DNA from 2 places in the Streptomyces sp. NPDC048424 genome. Region 2 is predicted to be linked to the other one. Evidence: riboswitches for the same ligand, from Rfam matches in the RefSeq annotation. Region 2 holds a riboswitch; the other holds the start of a gene.
The links. A riboswitch is a leader RNA that binds a small molecule or an ion and turns the genes downstream of it on or off. The one in region 2 is predicted to bind glycine.
Positions count from the first base shown of each region.

Region 1: another riboswitch for glycine. It lies ahead of gcvT (glycine cleavage system aminomethyltransferase GcvT); the one in region 2 lies ahead of gcvP (aminomethyl-transferring glycine dehydrogenase).

Region 1 covers NZ_JBEZKE010000009.1:73,749-77,725, forward strand. The annotation lists gene AB0D29_RS15290 (enhanced serine sensitivity protein SseB) at 1-469, opposite strand, end outside; gene AB0D29_RS15295 (AAA family ATPase) at 559-1,221, opposite strand; glycine riboswitch at 1,428-1,531, shown strand; gene gcvT (glycine cleavage system aminomethyltransferase GcvT) at 1,672-2,787, shown strand; gene gcvH (glycine cleavage system protein GcvH) at 2,900-3,280, shown strand; gene glyA (serine hydroxymethyltransferase) at 3,296-3,977, shown strand, end outside.
Region 2 covers NZ_JBEZKE010000017.1:9,483-13,459, reverse strand. The annotation lists gene gcvP (aminomethyl-transferring glycine dehydrogenase) at 1-2,247, opposite strand, end outside; glycine riboswitch at 2,444-2,542, opposite strand; gene AB0D29_RS23570 (PRC-barrel domain-containing protein) at 2,655-3,020, shown strand; gene AB0D29_RS23565 (DNA polymerase IV) at 3,081-3,977, opposite strand, start outside.

The sequences.
Region 1 (3,977 bases), on a different contig from region 2:
CGGCGGCCAGGAAGTCCACCGGGTCCTCCTGCCAGTCGGGCTCGTAGAGCCGGACGCGACCGCCGGTGGACGGGCCGTCGAGCGGGGTCCGGCCGGTACGGCAGAGCTCCGCGACGGCGGGCGGGGGGAGCGGGACGCCGACGGCACCCTCGGGATTGACCGCGATGCCGAGCTGCGGGGGCAGGCCGCGGGCGAATTCCACGGCCGGGGCCACGGCGAAGTCCATGCCGGGGCCGACGCAGGCGAGGAACTGGGCCTCGGAGCTGTAGACGGGGACGTAGGCCGCGCCGTCGATGTCCATCGTGGGCAGGGTGAGGTCGGCCGAGTCGGGGCCGCCGCCGCCTGGCAGGGGCACCCATACCTGGCTGCGCCCGAGCACCTCCAGGATCCGCCCGCCGGCGTCCGGCTGCCCGAGCGCCGCCCCGAGCACCTGCTCCAGCTCATTCCCCGGCCAGCCGCTGCCCTGCATGTCCCGTGCCTCCGTGATCCGCCGCGTGTCGCCCCGCAGGGTACCGGCCCCGCGTGCCGCGCCGTTGCCGGGGCTCCGCACCCGCCGGGTCAGGTGTGGAACGCGATGCGGGTCACCGTCGCGGCGGAGGCACGGTCCAGCAGGGTGACCGAGGCGCAGCCGTGCGGGGGGCGGCCCGCCTCGGCTTCGCGCAGGAGGCGGCCCACCGCGCCCCGGTGGCGGGCGAAGGCGTAGGCCGAGACCCGCCGCCCCCGCGCAGCCTGGCCGGAGAGCGCCTCGGCGGGGCTGCTGTCGAGGAGGAGCAGGTGCAGCGCCCGCCCCCGGCGCCGCGCGGCCGCCGCGAGCAGCCCCCGCACCCAGCTCTGCGTACCGCAGTCGTGGACGACCACGGAGGCTCCGGAGCGCAGGAGCCGCCACAGCCCCCAGTAGTGCGCGGCGCGCACCAGCGGCCGGTACACCGCGTACGGAAGGGCCTGCGGCATCCGCCGTTCCCAGCGCTCGCGGGTGTCCTGGGAGTCGACGGCGCCGCCCTCGGCCGCCGCCCGCTTGATCAGGGTGCTCTTGCCGCCGCCGGGCAGGCCGGACACCACGACGATGTCCCCGTCCGCGAAGGCGAGCCGCTGCGGGCCGCGCACCTCGGGGCCGCGCAGGTCGCGTACGGAGCCGATGCCCGCGTCCGAGGCACGCTCGCGGTCCCGTCCGCGCGCCCCGCGCTGCGCCGGCACCGCGTCCACGGTTCCCGTCGTCGTCACCACTCCGAATCTCCGCACAGTGTTCGCCTCCCCCGAATCGGGTCACGAGGACCCTTGCCCACTGAGTGTAAAGAGACGGTAATCCGGCATCCCCGGTTCCGGTCCGCCCGCTCGGGGTACCGTACGAACTTTCGGACCCCTCCGCCCGATCACGGGCACGGCGTGCAATGATGTGCGCCATCTGGACCAACTGCATACCGGCCGCTTGAATCCGCGCGGGAGAGTCCCGGCACGCCGCAAGGCCGTGCGCGGGCGCCGAAGGAGCAAGATCCTCCCTTGAATCTCTCAGGCCCCGTACCGCGTGGATGAGGCAGATCTGAAAAGCGAGCTGTTCGACAGCTCCACCCAAGGTGCAAGCCGAGGAACTCTCGGCGAACCTCTCAGGTTCCGATGACAGATGGGGAGGACCCTCCTCGTCATGTCATGCCCTGGGACTCGGGAGCCACACCCATGAGCACTGCCCCCCGTCTGACCGCCCTCGACGCGCTGCACCGCTCGCTCGGTGCGACCATGACCGATTTCGCGGGCTGGGACATGCCGCTGCGGTACGCCAGCGAGCGCGACGAGCACAACGCCGTACGCACCAAGGCCGGTCTCTTCGACCTCTCCCACATGGGCGAGATCACGCTGACCGGCCCGGAGGCCGTCAAGGCCCTCGACTACGCGCTGGTCGGCAACATCTCCACCGTCGGCGTCGGCCGCGCCCGCTACACGCACATCTGTCAGGAGGACGGCGGGATCGTCGACGACCTGATCGTCTACCGTCTCGGCGAGACCGAGTTCATGGTCGTCGCCAACGCCTCCAACGCCCAGGTCGTCCTCGACGCCCTGACCGAGCGGGCCGCCGGCTTCGACACCGAGGTCCGCGACGACCGCGACGCGTACGCGCTGCTCGCGGTGCAGGGCCCGGAGTCCCCCGGCATCCTGAAGTCCCTGACGGACGCCGACCTGGACGGCCTCAAGTACTACGCCGGCCTGCCGGGCACCGTCGCCGGCGTGCCCGCGCTGATCGCGCGTACGGGCTACACCGGCGAGGACGGCTTCGAGCTGTTCGTCGCCCCCGAGCACGCCGTGGAGCTGTGGCAGGCGCTGACCAAGGCGGGCGAGGGCGTGGGCCTGGTGCCGGCCGGTCTGTCCTGCCGCGACACCCTGCGCCTGGAAGCGGGCATGCCGCTGTACGGGCACGAGCTGACCACCTCGCTGACCCCCTTCGACGCGGGGCTGGGCCGGGTCGTGAAGTTCGAGAAGGAGGGGGACTTCGTCGGCCGCGCCGCCCTGGAGGCCGCCGCCGAGCGCGCCGCCACGAACCCGCCGCGCAAGCTGGTCGGCCTGATCGCCGAGGGCCGCCGCGTCCCGCGCGCCGGTTTCCCGGTCGTCGCCGACGGTCAGGTCATCGGCGAGGTCACCTCGGGCGCCCCGTCCCCGACGCTGGGCAAGCCGCTCGCGATGGCGTACGTGGACGCGGCGCACGCCGCGCCCGGCACCTCCGGCGTCGGCGTCGACATTCGCGGTACGCATGAGCCGTACGAGGTCGTGGCGCTGCCGTTCTACAAGCGGCAGAAGTAGTTCCGCACACGGTCCAGCCGTGCACGAGCCGTACGGGAACCCCGTCCGGCAGCGTCTCAGTACCCGAGACCACCGTTCGTATCCACTCCCCCGCATCCAGGAGAATCAGGTCATGAGCAACCCCGAGAAGCTGCGTTACACCAAGGAGCACGAGTGGCTGTCGGACGCCGTGGACGGCGTCGCGACGGTCGGCATCACGGAGTTCGCGGCCAACGCGCTCGGTGACGTCGTCTACGCCCAGCTCCCCGCGGTCGGCGACACCGTCACCGAGGGCGAGACCTGCGGTGAGCTGGAGTCGACCAAGTCGGTCAGCGACCTGTACTCCCCCGTCTCCGGCGAGATCGTCGAGGCCAACCAGGACGTCGTGGACGACCCGGCGCTCGTGAACACCGCCCCGTTCGAGGGTGGCTGGCTCTTCAAGGTGCGCCTCTCGGAGGAGCCGAAGGACACCCTGTCCTTCGAGGAGTACGCCCAGCTCACCGCCGGTAACTGACCCCAGGGGACCCTGATGTCTGTACTGAACACCCCTCTCCACGAGCTCGACCCGGACGTCGCCGCCGCCGTCGACGCCGAGCTCGTGCGCCAGCAGTCCACCCTGGAAATGATCGCGTCGGAGAACTTCGCTCCGGTCGCCGTCATGGAGGCCCAGGGTTCGGTCCTGACCAACAAGTACGCCGAGGGCTACCCGGGCCGCCGCTACTACGGCGGCTGCGAGCACGTCGACGTCGTCGAGCAGATCGCGATCGACCGCATCAAGGCGCTGTTCGGCGCCGAGGCCGCGAACGTCCAGCCCCACTCGGGTGCGCAGGCGAACGCCGCCGCGATGTTCGCGCTGCTGAAGCCGGGCGACACGATCATGGGCCTGAACCTGGCCCACGGCGGTCACCTGACCCACGGCATGAAGATCAACTTCTCCGGCAAGCTCTACAACGTGGTCCCGTACCACGTCGACGAGACCGGCGAGGTGGACATGGCCGAGGTCGAGCGCCTCGCCAAGGAGTCCAAGCCGCAGCTGATCGTCGCCGGCTGGTCCGCGTACCCGCGCCAGCTGGACTTCGCCGCCTTCCGCCGCATCGCGGACGAGGTCGGCGCGTACCTGATGGTCGACATGGCGCACTTCGCCGGCCTGGTGGCCGCGGGCCTGCACCCGAACCCGGTACCGCACGCCCACGTGGTCACCACCACCACGC
Region 2 (3,977 bases):
GCCCGTCTCCGGACCCGCGGTCGGCTGGAGCGGGTGGTTCGGCAGGTACGGGGCCAGGTGCGCCCGGACACCGACCGGGCCGACGCCCGGGCCGCCGCCGCCGTGCGGGATGCAGAAGGTCTTGTGCAGGTTCAGGTGCGAGACGTCGCCGCCGAAGTGACCCGGCTTGGCCAGGCCCACCAGGGCGTTCAGGTTGGCGCCGTCGACGTAGACCTGGCCGCCGGCCTCGTGGACCTGGGCGCAGATGTCGGCGACGTGCTCCTCGAACACACCGTGCGTGGACGGGTACGTGATCATGAGCACGGAGAGCTCGTCGCGGTACTGCTCGATCTTGGCGCGCAGGTCGGCCGCGTCCACCTCGCCGTCGTCGGCGGTCTTGACCACGACGACCTTCATGCCGGCCATCACGGCGCTGGCGGCGTTGGTGCCGTGCGCGGAGGACGGGATGAGGCAGATGGTGCGCTGCTCGTCGCCGTTCGCGCGGTGGTAGGCGCGGACGGCCAGCAGGCCGGCGAGCTCACCCTGGGAGCCGGCGTTGGGCTGGATGGACACCTTGTCGTAGCCGGTGACCTCGCAGAGACGTTCCTCCAGCTCGGTGATGAGCGTGAGGTAGCCCTCGGCCTGCTCCACCGGGGCGAAGGGGTGCAGCTGGCCGAATTCGGGCCAGGTCACCGGCTCCATCTCGGTGGTCGCGTTGAGCTTCATGGTGCAGGAGCCCAGCGGGATCATGCCGCGGTCCAGCGCGTAGTCCTTGTCCGAGAGCTTGCGCAGGTAGCGCAGCATCGCGGTCTCGGAGCGGTGCTGGTGGAAGACCGGGTGCGTCAGGTAGTCGTCCGAGCGCAGCAGGCCCTCGGGCAGGGTGTCGGCCGTGGTCGCGTCGAGCGCCTCGATCTCGGCGGTGACGCCGAAGGCGGCCCAGACGGCCTCGACGTCGGCGCGCAGGGTGGTCTCGTCGCAGGCGACGGAGACGTGGTCGGCGTCGACCAGGTGGAGGTTGACGCCGCCCTCGCGGGCGGCGGCGACGACCTCGGCCGCGCGGCCCGGAACGCGGGCGGTGACCGTGTCGAAGTACGAGCCGTGCACGATCTCGACCCCGCCGGCCGTCAGGCCCGCGGCGAGCAGGGCGGCGTAGCGGTGGGTCCGGCGGGCGATCGTCCGCAGGCCGTCCGGGCCGTGGTAGACGGCGTACATGGCGGCCATGACGGCGAGCAGCACCTGGGCGGTACAGATGTTGCTGGTGGCCTTCTCGCGGCGGATGTGCTGCTCTCGGGTCTGCAGCGCCAGGCGGTAGGCCTTGTTGCCGTCCGCGTCCACGGAGACGCCGACCAGGCGGCCGGGCAGCGAGCGCGCGTGCTTGTCCTGGACGGCCATGTAGCCGGCGTGCGGTCCGCCGAAGCCCATCGGGACGCCGAAGCGCTGGGTGGTGCCGACGGCGATGTCCGCGCCGAGCGCGCCGGGGGAGGTCAGCAGGGTCAGGGCAAGCAGGTCGGCGGAGACGGCGACGATGGCGCCGAGCTCGTGGGCCTGGTCGATCACCGGCTTGATGTCCCGTACGGCACCGGAGGCGCCCGGGTACTGGACGAGGACGCCGTAGATGCCGCGCTCGGCGACCTCGGCCGGGATGCCGGCGGACAGGTCGGCGACGACGACCTCGATGCCGATCGGCTCGGCGCGGGTCTCGATGACGGCGATGGTCTGCGGCAGCGCGTCGGCGTCCACGAGGAAGACGTTCCCCTTGGCCTTGCCCACGCGGCGGGCCAGCGTCATGGCCTCGGCGGCCGCGGTGCCCTCGTCGAGCAGCGAGGCGCCCGAGGTCGGCAGCCCCGTGAGGTCGGCGACGACGGTCTGGAAGTTCAGGAGGGCCTCGAGGCGGCCCTGCGAGATCTCCGGCTGGTACGGGGTGTACGCCGTGTACCAGGCCGGGTTCTCCATGACGTTGCGGAGGATCACCGGCGGGGTGAAGGTCCCGTAGTAGCCGAGACCGATCATGGAGGAGAGGACCTGGTTGCGGTCGGCGAGCGAGCGCAGCTCGGCGAGCACCTCGGCCTCGGTCCGCGCCTCGGGCAGGTCGAGCGCCTCGGCGGTCTTGATCACATCCGGGACCGCGGCGGCGGTCAGTTCGTCCAGGGAGCCGTAGCCCACATGGGCGAGCATCTTCGCCTGCGCCTCGGCATCCGGGCCGATGTGGCGCTGTTCGAAGGGGATGCCTCGCTCCAGCTGGGAGAGCGGAATGCGGTTGGCGGTCATGTACGGAGGCCTCCTGGTCGTATGACCTGCGAGGGGCACCACGGCGCGGGCACCCGGACGGCCTCCCCCTCTGTCATCTGCACCTGAGAGTTTCACCGGAGTCACGGGGGTCGCCCGAGGTCTCCGGCTTTCACCGTCGGTGAGGAGAGGGACCGGCACTGCGCGCCCGGTACCCGCTCCTGCTTTCCAGAGTGGCCTCGTCCGTGCGGTACGTATGCCTGAGAGATTCCGGGGAGGATTTGCTCCTTCGGCGCCTCCGTCTCGTTCACTCGGAGGACTCTCCCGCACAGGGTCGACAGCCATCACCCAGCCTACCAGCGAGGTTCTGGACCCTCCCCGAGTGGCCTCCGCTGCCGATATGCACTTCTGTAGTCATTACGGAGGAGTTGCGACCATTTGGAGGGACCGTGCAGACCGACATCGATCCGCGCAGCCTGATCGGCCGCAAGGCGTTCGACCGCAACGGCACCAAGATCGGCACCATCGACGAGGTCTACCTCGACGATGCCACGGGCGTCCCGGAATGGGCGGCCGTCCGTACGGGCCTGTTCAGCCGGGACGCCTTCGTCCCGCTGGAGCCGAGCGAGATGGTGGGCGACACCTTGCGGGTGCCCTTCGAACGCTCCCTCATCAGGGACGCCCCCGACTTCGGCGTCGGCCGCCACCTCTCCCCCGAACAGGAGCTCCAGCTCTACCACCACTACGGCCTGGACACGACCCTGCCCACGGAGTTCTCCCGCGACTTCGGCCGCCTGGCCGGCGACGAGGGCTGAGCGGCGCCCCGGCGCGCGGGCCAGGGGCGGACGGGCCGTGGCCGCCGTCAGACCTCCGGATCATGCCGGGCCCGCGGCTCCCGGCTCCCCGTCCCCCACCAGCGGCAGCGGATCGGACGGCTCCAGCTCGGGGTCGTCCACCAGGAAGGTCCGCACCCGGCCGGGCTCGGACCCGGGCTGCTCGAACCGTACGGTCACCCGCCCGACCCCGCTGCCCTGCACCCACCCGGGCCCGTACAGCGCGTGCCGTACGTCGCTCCCGGCCGGCCAGCGCCGCTCCGGAGCCGCCTCCGGCTCCCCGGGCTGCCCGGCGGCCACCTGGGCCCCCGAGGCCTCCACAGGCGCCGCTGCGGCTCCGGGCTCGCCGTTCCCGCCCGCTCCGGCCGTCCCGGCCGCCTCGCTCGCTCCATCCGCCCCGTCTGTCCCGTCCACCCCATCCGGCTCAGCGGCGAGCGACTGCGCGAACAGGTCCTCCTGCGTGTAGTCCGCCAGCCCCGTCACCCCCACCCCCAGCAGACGCACCCCGCCCGTGGTGTCCACGCCCTCCAGCAGCCGCGCCGCGGCCTCCCGCACGACCGCGGGGTCGTCCGTGGGCCCGCGCAGCGTCTCGGACCGCGTCAGCGTGGAGAAGTCGTACCGCCGCACCTTCAGCACGATCGTCCGCCCCGAGTGCCCCGACCCCCGCAGCCGCTGCACACACCGGTCCGCGAGCCGCTGGACCTCGTTCCGGATCCGTACGCGGTCGTGCAGGTCCACGTCGAAGGTGTCCTCGACCGACACCGACTTCGCGTCCCGCTCCGCGACCACCGGCCGGTCGTCCAGCCCCAGCGCCATCCGGTACAGGCCGACGCCGTGCGCGCGCCCGAGCATCCGGACCAGCTCGTCTTCCCCCGCCTCCGCCAGCTCCCCCACGGTGGTGATCCCGGCGCGGCGCAGGTGCTCCCCGGTGGCCGGCCC